2 regions of the Gemella parahaemolysans genome follow, and region 2 is predicted to be linked to the other one. Evidence: riboswitches for the same ligand, from Rfam matches in the RefSeq annotation. Region 2 holds a riboswitch; the other holds the start of a gene.

Region 1 (16,642 bases), on a different contig from region 2:
AAGTCACTAATTGATTTATTCTTTTGTTCAATTAAACTATCTTTCTTGACTAGTCCTAGTTTGACACCTTCTGCAACCTTATCTAAATCTAAGTTTTCAGATTTTGCTCCAGATACAACAGTCATAGCATTTTTAAAAATATCATTTAGTTCACTACGTTCTTGATCATTAATGTTATCTAGTTTATAGACATCTCCATCTTTTGTATATTTAGCTGTGACTTTTTTAATTTCATCATCTGTCATAAATAGTTGTAATTCTCTAAATGATTTTTCACTTATCTTTTCCGGTACAGCATCTTGGATCCCACTTTGTTGGATACCTTTATCGACTATATTACTTGTGTACGTTGGAAGTGCTAGCTCTGCAACAACACGAACTCCTAATATCGCAACTAAAAATATCATAGGTACCAAGAAACCTTTTAAATATTTAATTAGTTTCATTATTTTCCTCCTTATCTTGTAGTTCTTCTCTTAATATTAGATTTGTTTTTGTTAATAATATATTAAAAGCTTCTTTTTCTTTAGTATCGAATTTATCCCACATAGACTTAAACCATTCTTCATAGGCTTTTCTATGTAATTCTATGCATTCGATTCCTTTTTCAGATAAACTAAGATATTTTTTTCTTTTATCTTTTTCATCGATACTTTGGACTACAAAATCTTTTTCTAGTAACTCGCCAACAAGTGCTGTAACTCGAGGTTTTGTTACATGAAGTTCTTCCCCTAGCTCCTGCATTGTAATTTTTTCTTTACAAGATAAAAATAGCATCGCTTGAAATTCAGGTTTTCTAATAGGCGCATTATTTTTTTTATGAATTCTCTTCATGATTAATCTAAATTCTTCCATCATATCTATTGCCTGATGATATGATATTTCACTTTTACTCATCTTCTACCTCCTTTATTTTATAAATTAGTTAATAAAGTTAACTAATTAGTTAATCACGTTAACTATTATATTTTATTTTATATTTATAGTCAATAGATAATTTAATAATTTTAAGAAAAAAGATTAACCTAGATTTTCCTAGGTTAATCTTTTTTTCTATTTACTAAACACCCAAGCTTGAGCAAGGTTATTTTTTATATCATTTTCTGTAAAACCATTGTAACTTGTAAGTTTAACATCATCATCATTCGGATCATTTATATAGAATTTATCGTCTTCAAAACCACGAATAACTTTATATGTTACCCTATCACCAAATACTCCAGATTTTAGTCTAACAAGTATAGGTTTATTATCTCTTAAGGCATTTTCTAAGTTTTCTACCAATTTATCAGTCTCGATTCGTTCAACTTTAAGATTATATTTTTCAGCGAAAGCTGTAATAATCGTAGGTTGAGTTCCTTGATTTCTGATGTAATACTTATTACCTGCCCAAGAAGCAAGCTCTTCTACAGTTGCTTCATCTTTACCTATATATTTAGCAATCATCGCAAGTGAGATAATAGCATCACCATTGTCTTCAATCGTTTTCTTACCATCAAGACCATATGCTATATTTTTATATGCATCCTGCTTCATGTAATACATAGGAACTGAAAGTCCTTTTTGTGGTAAGTTTAATAATTGTTCTTTTCGTTTTGCATTATAATTATCAATATTGACTAAATAATATAAGTAGCCTTCAATCCCATCTCTTAAAGACTCAATAAATTGTTTATTAGCTATCTCATTATTTAGTAAATCAACATCAATTTTATTTCCAATATTAGCTGAAATTACTCTCACCTGTGGTAACTTATCGCTCAGTTGTGAAAAATTAGCTTGTTTCTCAGATGACGAAATTTTTGAAATATAGTGATCTGAAAGATTTTTTTCGATACTTCTTGCTACAATTGAAGATTGCTGTGTTCCGTAATAAACTTTTACTCCAAAAACATCTTTACTACTATCATTAGTAGTATCAATATCAACTAACATTTCAACTGAATTTTCAGCTGCAATTTTTGTTATTTCTTCTTTTGTAGGATAAGTTTCATCATTATCCCTTGTAAGTATTGCTTTTATACCATCTTTTTCTAATATCTCTTTTAACTGTTTAGCTATTTTCAAATTATAAGATTTAGAAGATACTCCTTTATAATCAGAACTATCATCTTGTTTTATAATTGGATTCAATAAGATTGAATAAGAAGCTAGTTTTTCTTTGTTTTGATCTTCAGGACTCTTCTGACCAGTGCCCAAAATACTCCATCCTGGTATCCAACCAACAAAACTATCCTTTGTTTTCACTTCATACCAAGTCTCTGATTTACTTAGCATTTCTACATTATCTCCTGCAGTCACTTTCTTCAAAGTTGGATAAGTATCGTCCGGCCCAGTTCTAAGATCAATTTCTTTCGAAATAGTAATGTTATTTTCGGAATTAGATGACAGATTCATCTTTTCTCCAATATATGTTACTACTCCACCCACAACTAACACTAATAACAGTACAGATATTAAAAATAATACTCCATTCTTGTTTCTTCTTTTTATTCTCATATTAATTTCCTGTTGATAGTTTTTCGTAAACAATAGTAACAGGACCATCATTAACTATGTTTACTTCCATCATAGTCTGAAAAATTCCAGTCTCTACCGTTACTCCTTCTTCTCTTAAAAATTTATTAAATTTCTCATATAGTTCATTAGCTTTTTCTGCTTCAGCAGCACTTGTAAAACTTGGTCTATTACCTTTTTTCGTATCAGCGTATAAAGTAAATTGTGAAACTGATAAGATACTTCCTCCAACATCTTTTAGACTCAAATTGATTTTATCATTTTCGTCTTCAAATAAACGAGCTTGCGCAATTTTTTTAGCCAAATATTTCACATCTTCTTCTGTAGATTCTTTATGCACTCCTACTAAAAGACAATATCCTTTATCTATACTTCCCACAATTTTATTATCAACACTAACGCTAGCTTTTTTTACCTTTTGTAATATGATTTTCATACATTCACCTATTTAACTATTCTTTCTACACTGTATACATCTTGAATTTGTCGTAATTTTTTAATCATATAATCGCATTCGCTAACATTTTTCACATATATTCCTATCGTAATAACACATGTCTTATCAGCTTTAGATTCAGAGTTAAGTTTTTTGATTTCAACTCTACTTTCACTTAATGTTAATAAGACATTTTGCAATAATAATTCTCTATCAAATGCATGGATTTGTAATGTAACACTATAGCGACGCGCATTTAAACTTTCAACCCATTCAACATCCAATAATCTTGCATTATCTTCTTCACTTAAGTTAGGACAATTATTTCTATGAACTGTAACGCCTCGACCTTTTGTTATAAAACCTACAATATCATCTCCTGGAATCGGTTGACAGCATTTAGATAATCTTACAAGAATATTATCTACTCCTTTTACATAAACCCCTGTCTCAGTTACTATTTTTTTAGTTTCTTCCGCATTGAAAAGTTTCTCAATTTTTGCTTGAGTCATCTTTTCTTTTCTAATTTTTTCTGTTAGTCTTGCAAAAACTTTATTCGCTGTAATTCCACCATATCCTATAGCAACATACATTTCTTCAAGATTAGCAAATTTATATTTGTTTAAAGCAATGGCAATATTTTCTTCTGTAAGAACTTCATCAATATCAAAGTTATTGGCTTTAATCTCATCCTTTAATAATATTTCACCTTTAACTAGATTTTCTTCACGCGCTGCTTTTTTAAAGAATGCTTTAATTTTAGACTTAGTTTGTGATGACGTAGCTATTTCTAACCATGAGCGTTTTGGTCCTGTAGAGTTTTTACTAGTACGAATATCACAGATTTCACCAGTTGATAACACATAATCGAATGGTTCGATTTTATCATTTACAGTAGCACCTACCATCTTATTACCAACTTCCGAATGAATCGCATATGCAAAGTCAACAATACATGAACCTTTTGGCAATTCTATAATATCACTATTTGGCGTAAACACATAGATTTTATCACTTAATAAGTCTACTTTCAACGATTCCATAAAACTTTCAGCTGTTGCTTCAGTTTCATCATTTTCTGCGATTTTTTGGAACCAATTTAATTTTTCGTAGAAATTATTATTCTTATTTACTTTCTTACCTTCTTTATAAGCCCAGTGAGCTGCAATCCCTTTTTCAGCAATCTCATGCATTTCATAGGTTCTAATTTGAACTTCTAAAGTTTGTCCATCCGGTGCAATTACCGTAGTATGAAGCGATTGATACATATTCGGTTTTGGCATTGCAATATAATCTTTAATTCTTCCAGGAATTGGAACCCAAAGATTATTTACAAGTCCTAAAGTTGCATAACAGTCAGCTACACTATCTACTAAAACACGCACCGCAAGGAGATCATATATTTGATCAAAAGTTTTATTTTGTTTAACCATTTTTTTATAAATACTATAAATATGTTTTGGTCTTCCAGTTACCTGTGCTTCTATATTATTATCAGCTAAAATTGATGTTATACTAGAGCATGCATCTTTTATACTCTCTTCCCTCGCACTTCTCTTCTGTTTCATCATCCCTACTATTGAGAAATATTGAGATGGATGTAAGTATCTAAGCGATGTATCTTCTAGTTCCCATTTTACTGAACTTATCCCCAGCCTATGAGCTAACGGCGCATAAATTTCAAGTGTTTCACTGGAAATTTCACGTTGTTTTTCCTCACGCATATACTTCATAGTTCTCATATTATGAAGTCTATCTGCAAGTTTAACAAAAATAACTCGCAAATCTTTCGCTATCGATACAAAAAGTTTTCTATGATTTTCTGCTTGTGATTGCTTTTTAGAACGGAATTTTACTTTATCTAGTTTTGTAACTCCATCTACTATTACTGCTATATCTTCACCGAATGTTTCTTTAATATCATCAAACGTATACTTAGTATCTTCTACAACATCATGCAAGAAACCAGCACAAATTGTTGCATAATCTAATTTAAGCTCTGTTAAAATTCCTGCAACTTGAACTGGGTGTAATATATATGGTTCCCCTGATTTTCTAAATTGTCCTTCGTGAGCAACTTTAGCAAAATCATAAGCTTTTCTTACAATTTTAATTTGCTCCTCCGATAAATATTTACTCGCCATATCTTCAACATTTTCATAATTATATGGGTATTCAAGATTCACAGAAATTCCTCCTCTTTCTAAATTTAATCTACCCTACATTTTACCATAAAATTGAAAAAATTTCCTTTAATTCAACTATAATATTTCAAATTTTAGGTATTTATATCAAATCTCAACTATATATAAAATTAAAATTTGAACTACTTTCTAGATTTATTCATAGGCTCATCAAAATAAGGCTAACAAAAAAGCACTAAAATGTAACAAAATACATTTGAGAACTCATAGACGCAGTGGTTTATTAGATATCTAAATTCGCTTTATTAAAGCTTTTTAGATATCTAATAAACTGTGCGGGGGTGACTCTACAAAATCTTATTTCTCCGAAATACGATTTTGAGTCACTCCCAAAAAAATCCTAGCTCGAATTCGAACTAGGATTGAATTTTTTTATTATTTTACATCTACATCTTGTGATAAATCAACTTTATCTAAAGGTATTAGTTTTGTTTTATATCTAATTTTATGGTACAGATAGAAGAATAAGAAGATTGGAACTCCCATGTATGTAGTTAACATTCCGCTCCAGTTAACTACCCCTTTAGTAATAAGCTCTGTATCCTGACCGATAATAACGATGATACATAATACTAAAGCGATAATTGGACCTACTGGGAACCATTTTGCTCTATATTTTAGAACATTTAAATCTTTACCTTGAGCGATAAATGCTCTTCTGAATCTATAGTGACTTAATGCAATACCTAACCATGCGATAAATCCAGTTAATCCACTCGCTGCTACGATATAAGTATAAGCATTAGCACTTGTAAGTTGAATTAAAAAGATTAAGAATACTACTACAGCTGTTGCGATTAATGAAATAACAGGTGTTCCATATTTTGTAACACGTCCAAAAATTGGATATGCAAGTTTTTCTTTACTCATTGCATAAAGCATTCTTGTAGATGCGTACATACCTGAGTTACCAGCTGATAAGATCGATGTTAAGATAACTGCGTTCATCACACTTGCTGCTAATGCAAATCCTGCATTTTTGAAGACAATTGTAAATGGTGATTTAGCAATTTCTTCTGCACTTGCAGCTCCCAATAAATCTGGTGAAGTATAAGGGATTAATAACCCAATTACTAAAATTGCTAGTACGTAGAAAATTAAAATTCTCCAGAATACTTGTTTTACAGCTTTTGGAATACTTTTCTCTGGGTTTTCACTTTCTCCAGCTGTAATACCGATTAACTCAGTACCTTGGAATGAATATCCAGCAATTAAGAATACTCCAAGTGTAGCAAGTATTTGTCCTGATAATGAAGAATCTTCTCCAACAAATGGTGCATCACCAATTGTTAAGTTTTTAAATCCAATGTATTCCCCACCTAAAATACCAAAGATAGTTAAACATCCAACGACTAAGAAGATGATTACTACTACTACTTTAATAAGTGCAAACCAATATTCACTTTCACCGTAAACTTTAACACTAAGTGAGTTTAAAGCGATAATAATAACTAGGAATAATAAGCTCCAAGCCCAGTGAGGAAGTACTCGCATAGGCTCCCAATAACTGATTGCTAATGCAGATAACTCTACGTCAGCCGCTACTGTAATTACCCAGTTAAACCAATAGTTCCATCCTAAAGCAAATCCTAATGAAGGATCTACATAACGTGTAGCATATGTACTAAATGACCCTGACGTAGGGAGATATGTTGCCATTTCCCCTAATGATGTCATTAAAAAATATACCATAAGCCCAATACATAGGTAAGCTACGATAGCTCCCCCAGGTCCCGCACTTTGAATTGCTTGACCACTTGTCATGAATAATCCACTACCGATACATCCTCCGATAGCAATCATACTAATATGACGTGATCGTAAATTTCTTTTTACTTCTGTTGCATTGTTGTTATTGCTGTTGTTTGTCATAATAAAAACCTCCTTGATAAAAATAAAAAAGCATAACTTCTACCATATTTGCACGGAGTTATACTTCACATTATCTCTCCAAAACAAGATATTAGTAGCGCAACATAGCCTTACGACTATGACAGTCCTATACTTAGTTCAGTATAGACCCAACAATATTAACATAGGATTAATATCATTTCGGCGACGTTTCCTTTCAAATAATATCATCAAGCCCTATACTTTCAATTACCCTACTGATAAAAATCGCAACCTCTACCTCACTTATTTTGTGAGGTACATATTCAATTAACTGTTTATTAGTATATTATACTTTTTTATGGTTGTCAATAAAAATTTTAATTTTTCTAAAAATTTATTTGAATATTATATCTATTGTACTGTATTCTACTTTTACAAGAATAATATTCTTTACATCATTTTTCATAAAAAGAAGGAGATTTCAAGCTCCTTCTTTTTACGTCTATCAATTTAATAAATCATTGACTAATTAATTATTCTTCTTTTTTTAATATTTTATAGTTTGTTATTATCCCTAATATCATTAAAATCTCTAATATACTTAATAAAATCTTCATCATCTTTCGCCCCTTTAAATACAAAGAAACCTAAAATATCTATTTATATTAACTAATATCTTTCACAAATTGCCCCTTGTCGATATTCTTCTAATAAAATCTTTAATAATTCAATTTGTTTTTGTATTCTTGCTCCACTGTCAGTATCCGCTACTTTTTTTCGACATAATTTATCTACAACTCTCTTAGTTGAAATAATATCCGTCTCATTTTTGATTGCTTCTTCTTTACTTTGGAATATATCATGACTCATTATCTGTAATCCATAAGAATTGTAAGTTAAAGTATAACCACCATGCCCTGTTGTTTTGTGATATGCTCTTGACATTCCTCCATCTATAACAATCGTTCTACCATTAGCTTTTATTGGATTTTCTCCCTTTGTTTCCTTAACAGGAGTATGCCCATTTATAATATGTCCCTCACTAGTTAAGCCAAACTCATTTAATAACTTAACACAAAATTCTTCATTGTCTCTTAGTTCATAATACGCATTTTTTACTTCTTCATGAGTAGACTTATCCTCTATAAAGTATCTCTCGAATGTTGTCATATCACATTTACCAAATAACGGAGAATATCGCCCTTGCCATAAGTAAAAGAACAACCCGTTATCTTCTCTACAACCACAATAAAATATACTACGAATTTTTTTATCAAAAAAGTCCAATAAGTTTTTACCTGAGTATTTCTTACCTCCATAAGAGAATTCCTGGAAGTTTCCATTCTCATCTACTGGCATGCACCCATGAAGAAGTAGATTCCCATTATAACAGCAATACATACCACCCTTGTTAATAAATAATTCTACATGTTTTTTTAATTTTTCACTTGCTATAAATGATTCTTTTAATTTATTTATAATTTTTTCTTCTTCATCTGTTAATAAGTATGGATTTTCTTTATCAACCGTTGGAAAATTGCATGACGTTAATGGATATTCTTTACCATAAATTTTTACAGTTTCTTTTTCAAAGTCAATTTTATCAAGTAGTGCACGCGACTCTAAATCAAACTCAGGATGTTTATCAATAATCTGTTTTTCTAATTTGAATTGAATTATTGCCATAGCCTTATGCATCCTAGCTATTTGCATAATTTCATGCTCACTATATTTCAACTCATCATCTTTAGAAAGCTTTGGTAAAAATTCTTTACAGTCATCATCTTTATAATACTTTTCACTAAAGTTTAATAAATTTCTAATAGGAATTCCATATCTATCTTCTATAATATCTAAGTTATCATATCTTGCACATATTCTAATTACATTCGCTAATGAAATTCTATCTCCAAGATAAGCACCTATCCATAACATATCATGATTTCCCCATTGAATATCAACAGAATGATAATCTAGTAGTCTATCCATTATTTTATCCGGGAAAGGTCCCCTATCATAAATATCTCCAACTATATGCAAGTGATCAATTGTTAACTTATGAATACTTAATGATAATTCAATGATAAACTTATCACCAGCACCTAATTCAATAATGTTCTCAAGAATTTTATCATAGTAGTCGTTCTTATCACTGCTTTGCATTTTATAAAGCAATTCATCAATAATATATTTAAAATCTTTTGGTAAAATTTTTCTCACTTTGGATCTAGTATACTTCCTTGCAGCAACTTGCGTTACCTCTAATAATCGAAGAAGGGTAATTTTTTGAAACTCTTTATAATCACACACATCGTATTCTTTTCTTATAAGATTTAATTTTTCTTCTGGATAATAAATTATAGTAGCCAAAAGATTCAAATCTTTTCTAGGAAGTCTATTTCCAAATACTTCTTTAAGTTTTTCTTTAATAATACCTGAACCGTTTCTTAAAATATGATCGAAGGCTTCATATTCTCCATGAATATCACTTAAAAAATGTTCTGTCCCTTTAGGAAGCGTTAATATAGCTTCTAGATTAATTATCTCCTTAGTTGTTTCATCTATACTCTGAAAATTTCCCGCTAATAATTCTAAATGTTCTCTAGATATTTTCATGCTAATCTCCTTTTTATGATTTTCATCTAAATCTTAACACACTTCTTTTGGTAATTCAAGAAATGTACACGTTGTCAAAAAGAGTCAAATAGTTATTACATATTATTACTCAAGTCATAAAAATAAAAGAAATACGACACTAACTGTAAAACACTAGTCTCATATTTCTTTTATAAAATTATTTTAATTTTCCTACAAATCTCTCCATCTCTTTCATCTCTTCAAGAGTATCAGCAACAAGAACATACATTGTATTACCTTGTAATTCAGCGAAAGCTTCAGGCATTCTTAATACAGCTTTTAATTTATCTTGATACTTATTTCTGATTTCTTCATCTGAATGTACATAGTCTTTATAATCACGACGAGTTGAAGCTAATCCGTATTTTTCATCCACACTTAATCCATTGAATGTTCCATTAGCAACTTCAGCATATACTCTAAAGTAATCTGTTGAATGAGCAAAGTTATACACATCTACTGCAAAAGCTCCCGCAGGTCGGTTATTATACTCAATCGCTATATAATCATCTTTAGTTTTGAAAAATTCAATATGGAAAAATCTCTCTTTCATACCAAATGCTTTTACTGCATTTTTACCATATTCTACTAATTTTGGATCTAAATCCTTATCTATATAATAAACCCAATCAAGAGTATTATTATTTAATAAATCTAATGGAGTATAGTAATAAACGATACTAGTATAGAAAACAATATTCCCCTTAGCATCTACTAATCCATCGAAAGTTACAATATCAGAATTATCAACAAACGGCTCTAAAAAGTAATGTGTAGTTCCATCCCATTCTTTTTTGAAATTTTCTACATCCTTCTTATCTTTAAGCTTATAAGTTGCTGATGCTCCTACTCCATTATCAGGCTTAGCTATTAATGGTAATTTTAATTTTTTAACACCTTTTTCGATGTCACCATCTTTTTTCACTAAGAAGCCTGGTACTACAGGAACTCCTGCTTTTTCGAAGTATTTTTTCATCTCTGATTTATGCTTTGTTTTTTTAAGGTCGTGTTCTTTTAATCCAAACACATTAAATTGTGTACGAAGTGCAGCATCTAGTTCCATCCAGTGCTCATTTTGTGATTCTATTCTATCAATGTGCCCATGTTTGTGATATAAGAATGCAACAGCACGTTTTACTTCATCAACATCATCAAGACTATTAACTCTAAAATACTCAGTTAAAGCTTCTTTAAGTCTTTGATCAAGTTGTTCATATGGTTCTTCTCCAATTCCAAGTACATTAATACCTTGATTTTTTAACTCAATAGAAAATTTTTGAAAATTGTGTGGGTAATACGGTGATATAACTATGTAATTCATAAATCTTTGTCTCCTCTTAACTTTATTATAAATTTAACTTATCTAAAAAGTATGGCATTTGTATTCTCCACCAAGGCCAATCATGGGCAACATCTTCGCCCCATACATCAAACCATGCTGGAATATTCTTTTCTTCGAAAGCTCTTTTTAAACTATAAAATGATGGTAATCCGTCTTGTTCCCATGGACCTAACCCTGTACATACAATAATATCAGCGTTTCTATAGTGATTAATAAACCACCCATCATTTTGATTCCAAATATTATCACTAGGTGAATTTCTATATATCAGTTCATCATTTCCATATTCACCTACGAAAAATCTAGCATCATACACTCCGCTAAGTGAAATCACTTTTCCGAATACATCTGGATGTTGTAGAAAAATATTAAATGAATGATATCCTCCCATGCTACAACCAGTAGCCATCATTTGTCCAAACCATCCTGTCTTATGTTTAATAAATGGTATTGCTTCTTCTATAACATATTTTTCATATTGAGTATGTGCTAATGCTCTATCATGACCATTTTTCCAGTCACATAACCAAGATTCACTATCGACACTTGATAAAGTAAAAAATTGTACTTTTCCTTCATTAATGAATCTTTCACAAGCATGAATCATTCCAAAATCATAATACTCATTGTGCGTCCCCCCAGATGATGGAAACACAACAATCGGCAATCCCGCATGTCCATACCTATTAAGAACCATTTCTCTTCCTAAATTTCCACTATAATGACTTAAATTTTCTATATTCAAACTAAAAAACCTCCATTTCTAAAAATACTTTTACCAATTTTCACTTATAAATCTTAAACATTCTGGTAAATATTTAGCCCAGCATTCTTCACTGTGCTCTCCATTAGCCACAACATTTAACTTAATTTCATTTGTTGATAATCCCGCCTCTATTAGCTGTCTATAGTAATCCAAACTTGCATCTATATAAAGCTGTTTTAAATTACCAGTTGCCAATTGTTTATCTGTATCATCTCCCTCATTCGTTCCAACTTCTATATACACTCTTTGATCTGAGACCTTATGTTTCGAAATAAACCTATCAAACTCTGGTTTATTTAACCAATTTGCAGATGAAAATACTCCAAGACACCCTACGACATCTTTATGCTCTAACCCTATATACTGTGAAATATTTGCCCCTAATGAACTACCAATCATCGCTGTATACTCTCGTTGAGGTTTTGTACGATATGTACTATCTATGAATGGTTTAACTACATTTACAAAAAAATCAGCATACTCAGAACCTAATCCTCCTAATGTCAGACCAAAATTTAATATTGGTAAACTTGAAAACTTCCATGGTGCATATTCGTTCATTCTTCCCTCATTGTCATTATCAATCCCAACTATTATCATCCTTGGCATATCTGGGTTTCTTTTTATTGCTGGTATTACCTTCCAAGAATGTCCACTAAATGATTCTCCACTGTAAAAAACATTTTGTCCATCATTCATATATACAACTGGATAGTATCTATGTTCATCTTGGGCATAACCTTTTGGTAAAAGAACTCTAATACGACGATTTTTTCCCGTATATGGGACTTTTAACTCATGTTCTTTCATTTCTAAATAAAAATACGCATCTCTATTCATTAATTATTTCCTTCAAAATTATTATTATAGCTCTAATTCTACCTTATTTCTCTTATAAAATCAATTAATTGAGTGTGATTTCTCTTTATTTTTCTGAAAATTAATTTTTGTATATTATTCTTATACTAGTGCAATATTTATACTTAAATTATATAAAAAAAGAAACGAATTATCACATAGTAATCCGTTCCTCTATATTAAAATTCACTGTACACATACTCTTGGACATTTGAAAAATCCGTTAAAAAACAGTATATTATTATTCCCATTATTACTATATAAAAAAATAATATCCATAGTGTAAGTCTTTGTTTACAGCTTAATTTACTTTTTAAGTTTGTAAAGATCTCTTTCAAAATCAATCCATCCTCTCCAGCCAAGATGCATCGCATCATACATATAGTAATCTTCATATTCTTTACTTGAATAATCCATTACTTCTATGTTATTTTCTTTAGCAATTTCTTTTAATCTATTGTAGGCAACTTGTCTTTTTTCACTGCCTATTCCTGTATAGTCGCTCCACTTCCCATGAGCAGGAAAAATTGCAAACTTAATATTCAAATTCAAATCTTTAACAATAGATAATAATATATCTAAGTCTTCGTATTCCTTAGAATCATCATATTTTGTATTTTTAGAAATATTTTTTAACTGATTGTACTTAGCTCTTATATATTTATCATAATATGTATTATCAATTTGATATTCATTATTATTCGTTCTTGATTTTGCTTCTTCAGTCACTTGTTTACCTAATTCTTCCCAATTATAATTTGGAGTCTTTTCACCATTAACTGGATAGTTTTCTTTACCTTTATTTTTATAAAAATTAAATTTGTTTTTCAAAACATAAAAATAATTATCTAATTTTAAAAATTCCTCAGTAAATACATTTCCTTTTCCATTCAAGAAGTATCGTTTATAACTCTTATACTTTTTATTTAATTCCTTGTTTGTTGATGAAAGTTCTATAACCCTATTAATAAATTTTTCTTTGGTTTCTCTACTAATATTATCATTTTTCATAGTATTATAAACATGTTCACTAGAAATTCTAGATAAAAATGCATCTTTTAAAATACCATTCTTATTATCAAACCATTGAATAGATTGTATCATTACAATCTCATTATTTTTCACATCATTCTCTATTGATCCAATAGTAGCCGCATGTATAATATTTTGAGAGTTTCCAACTCCTACTTGCATTATATTAAAATCATTGTAATTAAATATTTTCTTTGGATGATAATTTTCGTTAATTGTTGTAGTTAACTCTGATGAACCTAACAGTAACAGAGTTCTTGGTGTCATATTTTCAACTATGATATCTCTACTTTTGTACTTTTCAAAAGAGGTACTGTATCTAACACTATTATCATTTGTTTTATAATAATTTTCAATCTTCTTTAGAAGGGTTATATCTAAAATTATAAGTGTAATTAATACCAATACTATTGATATTAAAAATGCTTTTAATCTTATCATGTTATTATTTCCTATTTTCTATATATGAAATTACCTTGTTTGGTGTATCGATTTCTTCATATGTTACTTCTGTTGGAGCTATGCTTAGTCCGAAAATTTCTTCGATTTTTACTAACATTTCTACAAAAGCTAATGAATCCATTAATCCTTCTTCTTTCATGTTTATATCTAAATCTTCTCTTACTACTTCATCTTCACAAATTTCTTCTAACATTTCTAATACTTGTTCTTTTATCATTCTTTTTCTCCTAACTCATTATTATTTTTTTAATCCATGGCTTATTAGTTTATATGGTTCTCCCGAGAAAATATATAAACCTATTATTACTAAGTTAATCGTTATGAACCAACTAAGTATTTTATACCATGTTTCATTTTTATTCTTTTTGTAAAATTTACTTTTCTTCTGATAGTATTCAAATCCTGCCATTAATAAACCATGGTAAAATCCATATACTATATAGCTTATTGTTAAACCGTGCCAAAATCCCATAAGAACCATGTTTACCATGTAGGCATACATTGCTGTATTAAGTCTTTTCTTAAATCTTTTTTTCTTTGTTGCTTCCATAAAGACTCTTGAGAATACGAAGTCTCTAAGCCATGTTGATAGTGTTATGTGCCATCTATTCCAAAAGTCTTTTATGTCTATACTTAAGAATGGTTTATTAAAGTTCATAGGTGTTCTTATTCCTAAGATGTTACTACTACCTACTGCCATTAAACTGTATCCTGCAAAATCAAAAAATAAGTACAATGTATATAGGTACATGTATTTTAATGAATAGACAAATGTCCCATGGTTTGTTAAACCTACTAAGTAGTGATAGCTTAATGTTGAGAATACTATTTTATATAGTAATCCTAATATTAGTCTGTAGACTCCTTCTCCAGCTAATTCTAAGTACTCCGTCCTCGGCATTCTTTCTTTCATTTCGCTCATAAACCTTCTACTTCTGTCTATTGGTCCTGCGCTTACTGTTGGAAAGAATAATAAAAATTGTACATATTCTACAGCACTGATTTTTTCTTTTATTAAGCCATCTGATATCTCTATCATAATTTGTATTGTCTTAAATGACATATATGATATACCTATAAAGGCTAATAAATGAAAATGAGTAATTGCGAATATTTTATTTATTACTAGTGGTAATATTGATAGCACTACTAATATTTTTAAGTGTTTTTTACTTTCTGTCTTTTGAGCTATTAATACTAATATGTATTCATATAAAATAAATCCTACTAGATATGCTACCATTGTCATGCTTTTCCCATATACTGCTGCAGCAAATATTACCGACAGCGCTAGGATATAATATTCTATTTTTTTTCCTAGGTAGTTTATTATAAAGCCTATGATTAGTGCTATAGCTAAGAATAAGAAAAATTCAATTCCGTCAAAGTAGCTCATTCTATACTAACTCCTTTAACTTTTTCTTATCTATTTTACCGTTGTTGTTTAGTGGCATTTCTTCTAAGAATACTATTTTTTTCGGTATCATATATTCTGGCACTAATTTTTTTAGTTCTTGTTTTATTTGTTTTGTTACTTCGAAGCGTTTTTCTATTTCTTCGTTGTATACTACAAATGATGTCAATGCTTTTACTTTTCCATCTTCATAGCTTGGTACTGTCGCTGCTTGACGTATTTTTTTATTTTTAAGTAGATTGTTATCTATGTCTTCAAGTTCTATTCTGTGCCCATGTAGTTTTACTTGGAAGTCTATGCGCCCTTCACAAAATAGCATACCGTCTTTGAAGTACCCTAAGTCGCCTGTTAGGTAACTTCTTTCTTCTTTTCCATCTACCTCTCCTATACAAAATTTTTCATTTGTTATAGCGTCATTTTTAAAGTATCCTTTTGCGACTGTGTTTCCTGTGATTACTATTTCACCTTTGTTCTCTTCATCTGGATTTGCTAGGTGTACTTTTGTTCCCCATTTTACTTCTCCGACTGGTAGGTTCTCGTAGTATTTTCTATTTACTTCTTTTGTTATTTCTACCCATGTGACCATTACTGTTGATTCTGTTGGCCCATATGTATTTATTACCTGTGCATCTTCAAAGTTTTTGTGGATTTTCTCTACTGTTGTGCTAAATAGTTTTTCTCCACAAAAGACGAATTGTTTCACCTTCGGCATTAGACTTTGATTGAAGTTTTTATCTATGAAACACATTTCTATAAATGATGGTGTTGAAATCCATATCGTTGCATTTGATTTATTCAGTTCTTCAAACATTACTTTGAAGTTCTCTTGATGTTTTTTATCTATTTGTACTAGAGTGGCTCCTAGATAAATACTTGGCCATAGTGACATTACCGATAGATCAAATGAGAATGGGGGATGTCCTAAGAACACTAATTCTTCTTTTTCATCATAGTATCCTGTGTACCAGTGTAAGAAGTTATTTAGATTGTTATATGTAATACATACCCCTTTTGGTTTCCCTGTACTTCCTGACGTGAAAATTATATAGAATATATCTTCATCTTTTACGTAGTTTTCTTTTGAAATAGTATCTGGAGTACTTGAGATTATTTCTTTGGCTGACTTAACATCTATCATTTC
Region 2 (16,642 bases):
ATAAAAGTGCAAAAGTATCACGTGATAAAAATGGAATTCCTACAGTTGAGGCTGAAAATGATATCGATGTGTATAAGGTGCAGGGGTATACTCATGCTCAAGACAGATTGTTTCAAATGGACTTAGCTAGAAGACAAGCTAGTGGAAGACTTTCTGAAATTGTAGGAGAAGCGGCATTAGAAAATGATAAGAAATTTTTAGTATTTTCTCTTAGAAAAGCAGCCGAAGCCTCATATAATGACTATTCAGAAGAGGCTAAGAAAATATTGGAAAGTTATGCACAAGGGGTTAATGCGTATATAGACGAAGCGAAGAGAGATAATAAATTACCTTATGAATTTTCTCTATTAGGATATTCTCCTGAAAATTGGACACCAATTGATTCGCTAACTGTAGGAAAATATATGGCATATGACTTAGGAGGACACTGGGATCACTTAGGTTTTAATAATTGGATTTTAAATAATTTAGGGGAAGAAAATTTAAAACAATTATTACCAGATAGTTTCTCGAATAATAAAGATAATGAAGAAATAATAAAAGCAAATTTAGGTCTAGATGTGAGTATAGATAAGAATACAGCAGAAACAGAAAGACCACCTATGGAAAATGGTAGTAATAATTGGGTTGTCTCTGGTAAAAAGACTAAATCAGGTAAACCGTTATTGGCAGATGATCCACATTTAGGACTCGGAACACCATCAGTATGGTATCAGATGACTCTATCAACTCCAAGTAATAAGGTTTCTGGTGTAATTTTCCCTGGGGTGCCTGGTATTATTCTAGGTCATAATGAACATATAGCGTGGGGTGTTACTAATTTTGGACCAGATGTACAAGATTTATATATTGAGAAAAGACAGGAGAATAATCCATATGGATTTAAATATGATAATGAGTATTATGATGCTCAGGTCGATAAGTATTCAATCAAAATAAAAGGTAAAGATGCAGTTGATTATGAGGTAGTTAACACAAAACATGGTCCAATAATCGATCAGTTACTTAAACCGTTAGGCAATAAAGATGCAAGTTTTTCGATGCAATGGACAGCACTAGAATCAACACAAGAGTTAGAAGCTATTTTAAATATTGATAAATCAAAAAATTGGAAAGAATTTGAAAAATCATTAGAAAAATTCAAAGCTCCAGCTCAAAATTTTGTTTTTGCTGATAATGAAGGTAATATAGCATATAAATCAAATGGTAATGTTCCGATTAGGAAAAAAGGTGATGGAAATCTCCCGGTGCCAGGATATAGTAGTGACTACGGTTGGAGTGGTTATGTTTCTTATGATAAATTACCGAAACTCGTTAATCCAGAAGAAGGATTTATAGCCACAGCTAATACCGAGACTGTAAAAACTGATTACCATACATCAAATGTATGGGCACAACCGTATAGAAAAGCCCGTATAGATGAAATATTATCGAAAAGAAATAACTTAACAGTAGATGATATGAAAAAACTTCAAATGGATATAAAAAATTTATATTCTCAAGAATTTTTACCGAATTTCTTAAAAAATATAAATATTGACAAAATTTCAAAAAGGGAAATTATTGATAAGTTGAAATTGTGGAATAATGTAGATGATAAGGATGATTCTTCGCCACTTATTTTTGACCTTTGGATGAAAAAGATACAATCATATATATTAAAAGATAAGATGAATTCTGATGTTTATAAATTCATGCCACATAAAGAAAGTTATGTAGATAAGATTCTTAGAGATAGCATAAATGATAAGAAGGTAAATCTTATTGAGGAAAAAGGTGGGCTAAATGAGGTATTGACTAACAGTCTAAATGAGACGATATCTGAATTAGAAGGAAAGTATGGAACAGATGTATCTAAATGGAAGTGGGGAGAGGCTCATAAATTAGGGTTTAGACATCCGTTATCTAAATCATCAACATTATTGGCGTACTTCTTAAATCCTAAAGAATACCCAATTTCAGGTTCGAAAGTAACAGTTCAAGCGGCTAAACAAAATGATGAGGGGCTGGTAAATCACGGGGCTTCTTGGAGATTTGTCTATGATTTTGAAACTAAAACAGGATATCACGTTGTTGGGCCGGGACAAAGTGGACATTTTCTAAGTGATAATTATGATAATCAAGTAGAAAAATGGATAAAAGGTGAATATACTACAGAATCTATAGCTAATATTCCTAAGGATAAAGTATTGGAGTTTGTACCTAAGAAATAAGATGAATAATAGAAAGTAACGAGGTTTTCTTGTTACTTTCTGTATTTTAATTAAAAAATGTGGAAGATTATATAAATAATTTGAATAAAGAAAAGAAAGTTGATATAATAAAATAACAAGTAGGGCAGTAGTTCAAAAAGGATGACACCTTTCTTAATTAAGAAGGGAGATGACGGTGCAAATCCGTTCGACTACTTGTTATGGCATCTATTTTAATAGGTGTCTTTTTTTATTTATTTAATAACAAAATAATAATCATCATGTTATAATTATAATATAACATTAAAAATATAGAGTAAGTAGGATAGAAAATGAACGTTAGAGAGAATTTTGAAATAATAACAAGAGAAATAGCGGAAACTTGTGAAAAAGTAGGAAGAAATACTGATGAAGTGAACTTAATAGCTGTAACTAAATATGTTACTGATGCTAGAGTGGACGAAGCTATAGAAGCAGGTATTACAGATTTTGCAGAGAATCGTCCACAAAATTATGTTGAAAGAAAAAATAATTATTCTAATAAAACGTGGCATTTAATTGGAAGTTTACAAACTAGAAAAGTACGTGATGTGATCAATGAGGTTGATTATTTTCACGCATTAGATAGAGATAGTTTAGCTAGAGAAATCGAAAAACGTGCTGATAAGAAAATTAAATGTTTCGTGCAGGTGAATGTTTCGGGAGAAGAGAGTAAACATGGTTTAACTTCTGAAGAAGTTATTGACTTTATAAAATCATTAGAGCAGTATTCAAAAATAAAAGTTGTAGGACTTATGACAATGGCACCTTTTGTCGAAGATGAGGATGTGTTACGTAATTGCTTTAGAAAATTAAGAAAATTATGTGATATAGTAAAAGGGCTGAATTTATCATATGCACCATGTGAGTTTTTATCTATGGGTATGAGTAATGATTATAAGATTGCAATTGAAGAAGGTGCAACTCATATAAGAGTAGGTACTGCATTAGTAGGTTGTGAGTTAAAATAATAAAATATAGAGGAGGGGCAGTATGCAAAGAGTAATAAGTGTCGGTGATTTAGTAGTTACGATAAAATACAGGAAAAGCATGAAAAACATTTATTTAAGAGTGGAAAAGAATGCAGATGTAGTAGTAAGTGCCCCTCCGAGAACAGCTAATTATATTATAAAAAAACTTGTTCAAGATAATATTGATGAAATAAAACTTAGAAGGAATAATATCTTGAAGAATGGTCATACTGTTAAAAATTATGTAACAGGTGAAAAACATTTTGTTTTTGGGAAAGAGCTAACTTTAGAAGTTAGAAGCGGTTTGAAGAATTCGGTTGGAATAGTTAATGATAAATTAATCCTAGTTATAAAGGATAAAGAACAAGATCGAGAGCAAATACTAATAAAAGAGTTGAGAAAAATTTTATATAATAGCTCGTTAGAGTTTATTAATAAATACGAGAAAATCATGAATGTTCATGCTGAAGAACTTAGAATTAAAAAGATGAAAACACGCTGGGGTACATGCAATATTACAGCCAAAAGAATCTGGATAAATTATGAACTTGTAAAATACCCGATTGAATGTTTAGAACATACTATTGTCCATGAACTTACTCATTTGTTAGAAACAAACCATACACCCAGATTCTATTCGTTATTAGAGAAATATTACCCTAATTTTAGAGAAAATGATAAATTAATAAAAGAATTTAGTAAAAAACTAGTTGGTAAATAGAAAAAAGTATGTAAGTATTATAATTTTTTTGAAATTTAGTATTAATTTGAAGAGGGGTTAAAGGATTTTTTGAGACTATTTAACTAACTCTTAAAAACGATAATTTAAATGTGTAACGATTGACTTTTTATGCTATTTACTATATAATTAATCAAGAGTTTTTAGTATTTTTATACTAACATTTTTGATGATACTTAAAAGTATTTTTGGAGGAAAAATAAATGTCACAAATTTTAAATAAAGAAGATGGAAAAGTAGTTATTTCTTTTTCAGCAACAAAAGAAGAATTTGCGAAAGGATTAGACCAAGCATTCAAACGTGCAGTTAAACGTGTTAACGCACCTGGATTCAGAAAAGGTAAATTACCAAGAGCCGTATTCAACAAAATGTACGGAGAAGAAGCATTATTCCAAGATGCAGTAGATTTCGTATTACCAGCAGCTTATACAAAAGCTATTGACGAATTAGAAGTTTCACCATTAGCTATGCCTGATATCGATGTTAAAGAAATCAGCAAAGAAGAAGGTGTTAAATTCGAAGCAGTTGTTACTGTTAAACCAAATGTTGAATTAGGTGAATACAAAAACCTTGGATTAGAAAAAGATTCAGTAGAAATAACTGATGCTGATGTAGAAGAAAGATTAGATAGCTTATTAAGCCGTCAAGCTGAATGGCAAATCAAAGAAGGAGAATCTAAAAAAGGTGATATCGTAGTTATCGACTTTAAAGGATTCATCGGAGACGAAGCTTTTGAAGGTGGAGAAGCTAAAGGTTACGAATTAGAATTAGGTTCAGGTTCATTCATCCCTGGATTTGAAGAACAATTAGAAGGAAAAGTTGCACCAGTTGACACAGAAGTTAACGTAACATTCCCAAAAAACTACCAAGTAGCTGACCTTGCAGGTAAAGCAGCTAGATTCGAAGTTACAATTCACGACGTAAAAGAAAAAGTTTTACCAGAACTAACTGATGAATTCGTTAAAGAATTTTCTAAAGAAGCAGCTTCAACTGTGGCTGAATACAAAGAAAAATTAAAAGAAGAAATCAAATTAGAAAAAGAAAACTTAGCAGAAAAATCTTACTCTGATAAAGTAATTTCTACAGCTGTAGAAAACGCAAAAGTTTCTGTACCAGAAAAATTAGTAGAACAAGAAGTTAACTCTATGTTCGAACAATTCACTGGAAACTTATCTCGTCAAGGATTATCATTCGACTTATATGAGCAATTCACTGGAAAAGGTGAAGCTGATCTTAAAGCTGAAATGAAATCAGATGCTGAAAATAAAATCAAAACTTCATTCGTACTAGGTGAAATCGCTGAAGTAGAAAAAGTTGAAGTAACAGATGCTGACATCGATGCTGAAGTTAAAGAACTTGCTACTATGTACAATATGACTGAAGAAGGAATCAAACAACGTATTAGTGTTGAAGACTTACGCGGTGAGTTAGTAATCCAAAAAACTGTTGATTTCTTAAAAGCTAACAACTAATTTTAGCAAATCATCCTTAAGCATATAGAGTGTCTAACATTCTATATGCTTTTTTTAAGAAGATGATTATAGGAAAGGAGTTGAGAATATGACAAGAGGAAAAAATATTAATATGTTTCTGATGGAAGGTGATGTAACAAGTTCTATTAAATGTACACTATCTAATTGGACAGGGGTTATTTACAAAATTCCAAGGACAAAACTAAATTCAGAATTGATTAAACAGAGACAACATTTAAAGTATAGTGGAATATATTTTTTGATAGGTAAAAGCGATAAGGAAGATAAGAATCTAGTTTACGTAGGTCAAGCTGGAAATAGAAAAAATGGAGAGGCTTTATTACTAAGATTATTAGAGCATACCAAAGATGAAAAAATGGATTTCTTTAATGAAGTGATAGTTTTAACAACTGATACTAATATCTTTGGACCTACAGAATTAAATTATCTTGAAAATAAATTTGCAGAAAAAATTAAATTCTCAAAAAGATATATATTGAAAAATCAAAATGAACCGAATATAGGAAATGTTACAGAGGAAAAAGAATCTGAGTTAATTGAAATTCTTTCTAATAGTGAAATGATAATAGGTACATTAGGACACAAATTATTCATCCCAACTTTAGAAAAAGATACAGTTGATGATGTGGTTATAGCTGATGAAGAACTATTATTTTTAAGTAGAAAAATCAGAAAGAGTAATCTTCAAATTGAAGCAAAATGTAAAAGAACGAATGAGGGATTTGTAGTTTTAAAAGGAAGTATGATTTCTTTAGAAGATTTAAAAACTATGCCTAGATTAATTAAAGAATTACGCGTTCAATTAATCGACTCTGGGATAATAAAAGATGGAATTCTAAAAGAAAATCAATTATTTACAAGTGCATCTTATGCTGCAGCATTTGTATTGGGGACTAATGCTAATGGATTAACACATTGGAAAACAAAAAATGGCCAGACTTTAAAAGAATTAGAAGATAATTAAAGAGGTATGTCTAAGTATGAATGAATATATTAAAATCTTAGAACAAGAATTTTCTTTAATAAAAAATGGATTTAAGGAAGAAGAGAAAAGAGCGTTAATTGATTATAAAAATAATGATAGGGATTATACTAAGGAGTTGGCTTTCTTATCATATGAGTCTAAAGTATATCAGGTTAGAATGTACGGTGTATTTCTTTTTGGATATTTATCAGCTGATATTGGTATTCTTAAGTTCATGTGTGATGAGGTATCTAAAGATAATAATTGGAGAGTACAAGAGGTATTAGCGAAAGCATTTGATGAATATTGTAAAAATAAAGGATATGAAAATGCAATCCCTGTAATTGACGAATGGCTAAGTTCTGATAATTCGAATACGAAAAGAGCTGTAACAGAAGGATTAAGGATATGGACTAGTAGACCATATTTCAAAGAAAATCCACAAGAAGCAATAAAAAGACTAGCAGCATTAAAAGAAGATGCTAGTGAATATGTAAGAAAATCAGTAGGGAATGCATTAAGGGATATTAGTAGAAAGTTCCCAGAGTTGATAAAAGAAGAATTAAAAACTTGGAATTTAGAAAATAACGAAATTAAACAAGTGTATAAATTAACTAGTAGGTTTGTTGAGAAGTAAAATATTTTGAAATAAAGTTTATTGTGTTTTATAAGTTTTTGCAGTATAATGAAACTAATGAGAGATGTCTATCCTCCTCCCCCGTTTTTATTTTTTTTGAGGGGGGTCGACATCTCTTTTTTATTTTACGCGTACATAATCTATACGTGTCTTTTTTTATGTACATGATATATGCTATGATAAAATTGATACAAACTGATTTCAAATTATTACTAACTTGAGGAGAAGGATATGTTTAAAAGATGTTGTGGAAATAGAAAAGAGATAGATTATAAAATAGAACACAGTCCTAGACCGATAAAACTTTCAGACGATATGGATAAGGTAATAAAAAATTTACTTTGGTATACTCCTAATATTGATTCTTACCAATCAATTAAAAATGAATTAATTTCTGATAAGATATATGATGAATTTTCATTTACTTATGTTATGGATCAAATGGAAATGGATGAAAGTTATGATGTGAAATTGATAGGTTCGAAGGATGTAATAAGTAATGATGATTGGAAATTTTTTGAGGGGAATATTTGTCCTAATTGTCAAAAAATAATAGTTGCGAAGTATACTACTTTTTCAAAAATTAATGCTTTGCTGACAGCTATTAGAAACTGTATAGCACATGGTCATTTTGCTATAGTGGAGGATTATATTATTGGATTTAATAGGAAATTATTAACAAAAGATTCTGAGGGATTAAAGAAATCTGTTATTAAGATTAAACCTAAACCATTACTTGCAGCTTTAGAGAAGTTGACTTCACCAATAGGTAAAGAACTATTACTAGCATATGCTTTTAAAAATGTTGGTTATAAAGTTACGGAACCCAAAAATAGAAGTGCAGACTTTGATTTATGTCTTGAGAAAAAAGGAAAGAAATATGTAGTAGAAATAAAATCATATAAAGGTCAGACATATTTACATCCTGAACATGTTGAAATCTTCCTTAAGAGAGCAGAAGAAAAAGTACCTGACTATGAAAAGATATTACTTATTGATACATCGAGGGTGACCAAGTCAGTAAGACAGCTGGAATCAAAGATCAAAGGCTTTAGAATTGTTGACATTAATGATGTAAAACTGTTACTAGGTGAAGAACCTGTAGATATATTGGAAAAAAATGAATAATTAATAATATGAGCAATTTAAAAATAATAACTTTGAATCGCTCATATTTTATTTCATCTGTTCACTTATGCTACTTATTTTTTCTAGAATTTCATCTAGACTGAAGTAGCCGCTTTTTTGAATTGATAATCTTCCTTCAATATATACTTCTACAGTTGGTGAAGAAAGAATACCACGCTGTGCAGCAATTTCCATATTTTCTTCTAATGAGATGTAGTATGCTACGACATCTTTGTGATCTTCTTGCCAAGTAGTAATTCTGTTTTTTATAGAGTGACATGGCATACATGTGGCAGTTCCGTATTGAATAATGGCTATGTCATTGTCACTGATAATTTTATTCAAGTCGTCATTTTTTGTAAAGTCAATCATATTTTATCTTCCTTTTATTATTTTAGTAATAAGCATTTTAGTATACTGTCTTATCTTAATATGTGTATATTATAGTTGTTTTATAGAATGATTACAATCAATATTAATTGTGTATATACTAGATTCAAAATAAAGATATTATAAAAATTTTCTGAAAACTATTGACAATAATTTTAAAACGTGATATTATTTATACAACGTAAATAGATAAGTATTATAAAAAGAGGCCGCGATGACTAATTTAAAAGGTAGCATCGCCGAAGTGATTAATTTCACTGGGGTTATGTCGAATAGGCATAGCACTGTCATTAGAAAATGCCCATTTTCTTCATGGTGAGCTTTTTATAATAAGGGCAAGAGGAATAGGATAGAATTATAAGCTAGACTACAAGGACCTTTTGTTCTTGTAGTCTATTTTTTATAACACTTTATGAAGGAGAATATAATGAGATTATTTGATGGTATGACGGTAGAAAATGGTGAACTGAATATTTCAGGAGTTGGGGTAAGCGAGTTAAAAGCTCAATACGGCACACCACTTTATGTTTATGATGAGAATATGTTAGTGAACCAATGTAGAACTTTTATCAATAATTTTAAAAGTTCGAAGTTCAATACAGAAGTTCTTTACGCCTCAAAAGCTTTTAGTTGTTTAGAGGTATTAAGAATCGCGAGTAGTGAGGGCTTAGGTGCTGACGTGGTTTCACTTGGAGAGATTTATACAGCATATAAAGCTGGATATGATATGAGTCGAGCTTATTTCCATGGAAATAATAAAACTCGTGAGGAACTACAATATGCTCTTGAAGTTGGAGTAGGAACTATCGTCATAGATAACGACTATGAATATGAAATGATTAATGAAATCGTAAGAGAGAGTGGAAATACTGTAGATGTACTGTTAAGAATTAATACAGGTATCGATGCTCATACTCATGAATACATCAAAACAGCAAAAGATGATTCAAAATTTGGTTACTCAGTATACGATGAAACAATTTATGATTTAATCGCAGATATTAATAACCAAAGTAATCTTAATTTTGTAGGATTCCATTCACATATTGGATCACAAATTTTTGAAAAAACTTCATTTTTTGAAGCTGTAAAAGTAGTAATGGAATTTACGAAAAAAGTTCAAGAAAGATTAGGTTTAACTATAAGTGTTCTTAACCTAGGAGGAGGTTTCGGGGTTTATTATACTGAAGAGGATAGACCTTTTGAACTTGCTGAATTTTTAAGAGAGTATATCGAAGTAGTCGAACGTGAGAGTGATAATTTCGGATTAGATTTAACTAAGGTAGTTATTGAACCTGGTAGAAGTCTAACATGTAATTCTGGTAGTACACTATATAGTGTTGGTGGAGTTAAGAAGACTTTTGCAGGTCGTGAATATGTGTTTGTCGACGGAGGTATGGCAGATAATCCTCGTTATGCATTATATAAAGCAAAATATGAAGCGATGTTAGCCAATAAGATGAATGAAGAAGCAGATATAACTTATACAGTTGCTGGTAAATGCTGTGAGTCTGGAGATATGTTAGTAATGGATGCTAATTTACCTAAAGCTGAGCAAGGTGATTTATTATTAGTATCATCAACAGGAGCTTATAACTACAGTATGAGTAGCAACTATAATAGATTACCGAAATTACCAGTAGTGTTTGTGAAAGATGGAACTAGCCGCCTAGTAGTAAAAGGTGAAACGTTAGAAGATTTAATTAGACAAGATATTTAATTTAAAAAACATAAAAAATATTATTAAAAATATATAAATAAGATAGAAACAAGGAGAATAAGATTATGACAATTTATACAGGAAGCGGAGTAGCAATAGTAACACCATTTTTCGAGGATGGAAGTGTAGATTATGAGACTTTTGGAGAATTAATTGAATTCCAAATTAGTGAAGGTATAGATGCGATTATTGTAGCAGGAACTACTGGTGAGAGTTCGACAATGCCTGATGATGAGCAAGTAGCGGTTATTAAATTTGCGATTGACAGAGTAGCAGGACGTGTGCCAGTTATCGCAGGTAGTGGGGTTAATGATACAGCTCACTCAATTAGATTAAGCCAAGAGATTGAAAAATTAGGACCAGATGCATTATTAGTAGTAACACCATACTACATTAAAACTAGTCAACAAGGGTTAATCGAACACTTCGAAGCAATTGCTAATAGTGTTGATTTACCAATCGTACTTTACAATGTACCAGGAAGAACTGGACAAGTTATGGCGCCAGAGACTATCTTACACTTATCTCAACACAAAAATATTGTAGCTTACAAAGATGCTGTAGGAGATATCGCTCATACTTTAGCAGTTAGAAACTTAGTAGGGGATAACATTGATATTTATTCAGGAAATGATGATATTAACGTACCTATTATTTTAGCTGGTGGTAAAGGTACAATCTCTGTTTTAGCTAATATTTATCCAAAAGCAACTCACTTAATGTGTAAATATGCTTTAGAAAGACAAGTAGAGAAAGCTTTCGGACTTCAACTTAAATATTTAGACTTCATTCACATGTTATTCGCTGAGCCAAATCCAATGCCAGTTAAAAAATGTGTGGAATTAATCGGAAAATCAGCTTGTCACTACCGTCTACCAATGACACATGTTGCTCCAACATTAGCGACAAGATTAGAACAAGAGATTGCAAGACTTAATTCATTACAAGGAGAGTAAAAATGAGAGTTTTATTAAGTGGTTATAATGGAACGATGGGACAAGTTCTAAAAAACTATATTCAAGATAGTACTGATTTAGAAATTGTTGCAGGTGTAGGTCGTGAATTGCTAGATGAAGAATTTCCTACTTATACTTCATATGAAGGTTTAGAAAAGATAGCAGATGTGATTATTGATTTTTCACATCACGCAGGTACAGCAGAACTAGTAGAGTATGCTAAACGTACAGCAACAAAAGTCGTAATTGCGACAACTGGTCACACTCCAGAAGAATTAGAATTAATCGATGAACTAGCTACACAAGTAGGGGTAGTTTATGCAGGGAATTATAGTTTAGGAGTAAATGTTTTAGTAGAATTAGTGAAAAAAGCTAGTGAATTTTTACTAGGATATGATATCGAAGTTATTGAAAAACACCACAATAAAAAAGTAGATGCACCAAGTGGAACTGCAAAAATGTTAGTAGATGCGGTTAAAAACGTAGAAGATTATAATAGAGTTTATGGTCGTCATGGAGATATGAAACGCCAAGAAAAAGAAATTGGAATCCATGCGGTACGTGGTGGAACTATAGTAGGTGAACATGAGGTGATTTTTGCTGGAGAAGATGAGGTAATCGAGATTAAACATACAGCTCTAAGTAAAAAAATGTTCGCAAAAGGATCTGTTACAGCTGCACAGTGGCTTAACACTGTAGAAGAACCTAAATTATATTCTATGAAAGATGTACTAGGTATAAAATAATAAAGTCAGAAGCGATTCGAGTGATTCTGTATAAGAGTTTTATTGTATCGCCTTCACACAGTTTATAAAAATATTAATAAACATGGGGCTGCGCCAAAAGTCCTAAATTTTAACAAAGTGTATATGATAACTCATAGACGCAGTGGTTTATTGATATCTAAAATCGCTTTATAAAAGCTTTTTAGATATCTAATAAACTGTGCGGGGGTGACTCGACAAAATCGATTTCTACGAAATCGCGGTTTTTGAGTCACTCCCTAAAAAAATACTATAATAAAGTTAGATTGACATATGTAAAAATTAAATATAAAATAGAAAAAAATCATATAGATAATAGGAGAAAGAAATGAAATCAACAGAAGAGATTATTAAATTTATAGCAACATCTAAAAAGAAAACACCGGTTAAAGTTTACGTTAATTTTAACGCGGATGTAGAATTTCCAGAAACTTTAGAAGTGTATGGTGAGGGGAACTCAAGAGTTATTTTCGCAGACTTTGCTGATTGGGTGGAATTTTACGAAGCTAACAAAGCCGTGGTAGTAAATCACCGCGTAGAAAATGATCGCCGTAATAGTGGTGTACCAATGATTGACTTAACTCAGTTTAATGCTCGTATCGAACCAGGATGTTCTATACGTGAACACGTTAGTATTGGGGATAATGCGGTTATCATGATGGGTGCTGTTATTAATATCGGAGCTAAAATTGGTAAAAACACTATGATCGATATGAATGCTATTTTAGGTGGACGTGCGGAAGTTGGAGAGAACTCTCACGTTGGTGCTGGATCTGTCTTATCAGGAGTTATCGAACCAGCTAATGCTACACCAGTACGAGTAGGTAACAATGTTCTTATCGGAGCTAATGCTGTTGTCTTAGAGGGTGTACAAATCGGAGACAATGCCGTTGTTGCAGCTGGAAGTGTAGTAACAAAAGATGTAGCTAGTGGAGATGTAGTAGCGGGTGTTCCTGCAAGAGTAATCAAAACACGTAGTGAAGTTGCAGAAGAAAAAGTAGACATTATAGCAGAATTAAGAAACTTATAATAAAGTAGGAAGAGAAGATGAAAGTAATCACTGAAGAGAATTTAACATCATGGCGTAGACATTTGCACCAAAATCCAGAGTTATCTTTGGAAGAGTATAAAACAAAAGAATTTATTTCTAGTGTTTTAAAAGAATACGGGATAGAATATCAAGAGTCACTTGAGACAGGACTAGTAGTGATTTTTAAAGCTAGTGTGGAAACTAAAGATACGATTTTGTTTAGAGCGGACATTGATGCACTTCCTATTTCAGAGGAAAATGATGTTGATTTTAAATCGAATAATGATGGTGTAATGCACGCGTGTGGTCATGATGGACATACGGCTATGCTTTTAGGAAGTGTTATAGAAGCGGCTGACTATTACAAAAATAATACTACAAAGGTAAATAGTATTTTTGTATTTCAACCTGCTGAAGAAACTTTCGGTGGCGGTAATTTATTAATCAATGATTTTGATTTTTCACCGTACAATACTTTAGCAAGTTATGCTTTACATATGAATCCAGATTATCCTGAAGGGCACATAGTTTCTAAACCGAAAGAAATTATGGCTAGTGCTAATGAATATAGAATTTATATAAAAGGACGTGCAGCTCACGTAGGTTTAAAAAATACTGGAATTGATGCCCTTAATGTAGCTACAATGTTCTTTCAAGAGATGTTAAAACTTAATGCGTTACATACTAAAGCACGTAACACTAACATTATTCATATTGGTAAAATGTACGGTGGGGATGCGATGAATGTCGTTGCCGAGAATGCATATATGGAAGGAACTATTAGAACTTACAGTATGGAAGATTTAGCGACAATCAAAACTGCGATTGAAAATACTCGTGTTGGACTTGAACATCTAACTGGTGCAAGCATTCGTGTAGACTTTGCTGAAGGATATCCAGCGGTAATTAATGATGAAGTTCCCTATCAAGTGATTAAAGAAGTTATTGAAAAAGAAAATATCGATTATATTGAGTTAGAGGAAGCTTATCTATATGGAGAAGATTTCTCATTCTTCAGTAGACTTTCTCCTATAAACTATAGCTTTTTAGGTTTAAGAAATGAAGAGAAAAACTATGTTTCAGGACTTCATACACCAACTTTCAACTTCGATGAAAAAATATTAAAAGTAGGGGTTCAATATTATCTTGGTATATTGAATTATTATAACGAGTAATTTTTTGATTTTTTAGTGAGATAAATGGGAGTGATTTAAAAATCGCGATTTTTGAGTCACTCCCGTCTAATTAAGAAAGGACCTTTATGGCAACAATTGAGTTAAATTATAATAATATACGACAAAACGCTATTAATTTAAAAGAACAGGCACAGGATATAATAGCTGTAGTTAAAAATAATGCATATAATTTAGATTTAAGAGAATGTGTAAAATTATACTCAGAAGTAGGAATTAATTATTTCGCTACGACAAAAGAAGAAGAGTGTAAAGTAATAAGGGAAACACTTGGTGAGGATGCTAATATCTTTCTTTTAAATCCAACTTATGACTTTGATTTAGCAAGAGAGTACAATATCGAGATAAATATATCGAGTTTGGAATATTTAAAAGGAAATCTTGAAAGACTAAAAGATTTAACATTGCAGTTGGAATTTGCTGGTAGTATGAGACGTGCAGGGGCAAGAAATTTGGAAGAAGTGTTAGAGATTATAGATTTCTGTAAAAAAAATAGTTTGAAATTAAAAGGATTTTGGTCTCATTTTTCATTTGCGGATGAATTTGATGGTTTCTATGAAAAAGAAAAAGGGTTGGTGTTAGAAGTTCTTGATGAAGCGCAGAAAGTTCATGAATTTGAAGTAGTCCACTTGCAAAACAGTGCATCATTCTTGCGTGACGGTGCTTTTGAAAAAACAACACATCAGAGATTAGGTATAATTCTTTATGGAGCTATGCCATATAATGTTAAGGAAAATCCAGTAGCCCTTAGGGATTTAGTTATTAAAAACCCGATTACTGTTTATGGTGAGATAATTAATATAGTAACATTAAATAAAGGTGAATGCATTGGATATTCTAATTCATATATAGCTGATGGTGACAAGAAAGTAGGGGTCGTTAATATTGGTTATGGCGATGGAATACTAAGAGACAGGTTAAAAGGGAAAACTTGTATAATTAATAATAAAGAAAGAAATATTTATTCAACTATGATGAGTCACTTAGTAGTAGAAATAGGTGATGAAGAACGCATTGGAGATATAGTTTATATTTATGATGATAAACAACAGCTTCATGATTATACTAAGTATTTTGGACCAAATTCTGTACAACTTTCCGCTTTTAATTATAATAGTTTAAAAGTGAAGAAAGTATATTAAAAAGTTATGGACTGATATTGTATCAGTCCTATTTTATATAGTAAAAAAGAAACGACTCATGATAAACATGCGCCGTTTCTTTTAAAAAGGAAAAATTTTAAATGAATTTAAATCAATAATTATTAATTTAAATATATTAGAGATACTTATTTATCTTGTTCTTCCTGGAATTTTTTAGCAATAGTTGCCTCGAAATCTGCTGGGATAGAACGTTGTTTAATAATAATTACGTCAGATTTAGCATATCTAACGATACCTTCAGAAACTGATCCCATAAGCATACGTTTGAATCCAGTTAAACCAGAAGATCCACAAACTACAAGGTCGATACCTTTTTCATCAACGATATCTTCACTAAGAACAATTTTAGGAATTCCTTGTTCAACTATTCCGAATACTTTAGTTAATCCAGCTTCTTTAGCAGCTTCCACGTAGCTATCAACTAATTCTTTTGTACGTTTGTAGAATGAGTTGAAAATATATGGATCTGATAAACCAGAAGTTGCGATAGTCGCATCAATAACAGAAGCGATATATAATTCTGCATCCTCATTTCTTTGAGCTATAGCTACAGCATTTGTAAATGCCCACTCAGCTTGTTTAGAACCGTCTACTGCGACTAAAATTTTAGAATATTTATTTTCCATGATCAAAACCTCCGACTTCTATGTCTTTATATATATTATAACATATTTACAAAAAAAGTAAACGCTATTTTCAAAAAAAAACAGTATTAATTTATTTGAAGAAATCAAGAAAAACCTATAGAATCATACTACTTAGTATTTGTCTATAGGTTTAATACATTATTGTTTTATGAATGTTTATTACACGTTTTCATCAACGACTGTGATAAGCCTTTTTCTCTTATGTTCTTTATCATCTATTATTACTTTATATACTAGTTCATAAGTTCCTGGTTTAGTATTATCTACTTCACCCTCGATAACAAGATCTTCTAGATAAGATTGTCCTGCTTTACGAGCAATTATTCCATCTTTACCTAAATCAACTGTGTCTCCTACTTTAATAGTAGTATTTTCAGGAATAATAAAGTAAAAAGTACGTTCAAGACGACGTTCAAGACGTTTTCTATATTTTTCTTCATCTTCTGCACTCATACGATCTCTAAGTTTTTCATCAACTAATGGCATTAATTCGACTTCAGTATCAGCAATACAGATTCTACTATTTACAAGGGTAAATGTTTGAGTTCTTCCAGGTCCACAATAAGATTGACATCCTATGATGAATTCAGCGTTCGGTGCTTTCTTTTTTAATTTT

Evidence for each region. Region 2 has a riboswitch for lysine ahead of lysA (diaminopimelate decarboxylase). Riboswitches for the same ligand answer to the same signal wherever they lie in the genome.
Region 1: linked by a shared signal. The riboswitch ahead of ACWOBP_RS02895 (amino acid permease) and the one ahead of lysA (diaminopimelate decarboxylase) in region 2 are both predicted to bind lysine.

Annotation. Positions count from the first base shown of each region.
Region 1 covers NZ_JBSMTP010000002.1:241,136-257,777, reverse strand. Annotated here, with positions in the region: gene ACWOBP_RS02920 (ABC transporter ATP-binding protein) at 1-446, opposite strand, end outside; gene ACWOBP_RS02915 (MarR family winged helix-turn-helix transcriptional regulator) at 433-897, opposite strand; gene ACWOBP_RS02910 (N-acetylmuramoyl-L-alanine amidase) at 1,054-2,499, opposite strand; gene dtd (D-aminoacyl-tRNA deacylase) at 2,501-2,953, opposite strand; gene ACWOBP_RS02900 (RelA/SpoT family protein) at 2,962-5,139, opposite strand; gene ACWOBP_RS02895 (amino acid permease) at 5,533-7,029, opposite strand; lysine riboswitch at 7,117-7,295, opposite strand; gene ACWOBP_RS02890 (fructose-bisphosphatase class III) at 7,660-9,606, opposite strand; gene ACWOBP_RS02885 (ATP-grasp domain-containing protein) at 9,785-10,948, opposite strand; gene ACWOBP_RS02880 (esterase family protein) at 10,974-11,714, opposite strand; gene ACWOBP_RS02875 (alpha/beta hydrolase) at 11,745-12,575, opposite strand; gene dltD (D-alanyl-lipoteichoic acid biosynthesis protein DltD) at 12,900-14,066, opposite strand; gene dltC (D-alanine--poly(phosphoribitol) ligase subunit DltC) at 14,071-14,304, opposite strand; gene dltB (D-alanyl-lipoteichoic acid biosynthesis protein DltB) at 14,326-15,483, opposite strand; gene dltA (D-alanine--poly(phosphoribitol) ligase subunit DltA) at 15,485-16,642, opposite strand, start outside.
Region 2 covers NZ_JBSMTP010000015.1:5,248-21,889, forward strand. Annotated here, with positions in the region: gene ACWOBP_RS07475 (penicillin acylase family protein) at 1-2,213, shown strand, start outside; gene ACWOBP_RS07480 (YggS family pyridoxal phosphate-dependent enzyme) at 2,525-3,202, shown strand; gene ACWOBP_RS07485 (M48 family metallopeptidase) at 3,225-3,923, shown strand; gene tig (trigger factor) at 4,145-5,413, shown strand; gene ACWOBP_RS07495 (GIY-YIG nuclease family protein) at 5,502-6,398, shown strand; gene ACWOBP_RS07500 (DNA alkylation repair protein) at 6,415-7,035, shown strand; gene ACWOBP_RS07505 (restriction endonuclease) at 7,267-8,163, shown strand; gene ACWOBP_RS07510 (thioredoxin family protein) at 8,212-8,535, opposite strand; lysine riboswitch at 8,749-8,884, shown strand; gene lysA (diaminopimelate decarboxylase) at 8,981-10,273, shown strand; gene dapA (4-hydroxy-tetrahydrodipicolinate synthase) at 10,339-11,229, shown strand; gene dapB (4-hydroxy-tetrahydrodipicolinate reductase) at 11,232-11,975, shown strand; gene dapD (2,3,4,5-tetrahydropyridine-2,6-dicarboxylate N-acetyltransferase) at 12,322-13,023, shown strand; gene ACWOBP_RS07535 (M20 metallopeptidase family protein) at 13,041-14,198, shown strand; gene ACWOBP_RS07540 (alanine racemase) at 14,285-15,358, shown strand; gene ACWOBP_RS07545 (universal stress protein) at 15,505-16,005, opposite strand; gene ACWOBP_RS07550 (immunoglobulin-like domain-containing protein) at 16,186-16,410, opposite strand; partial or broken gene ACWOBP_RS07555 (immunoglobulin-like domain-containing protein) at 16,423-16,642, opposite strand, start outside.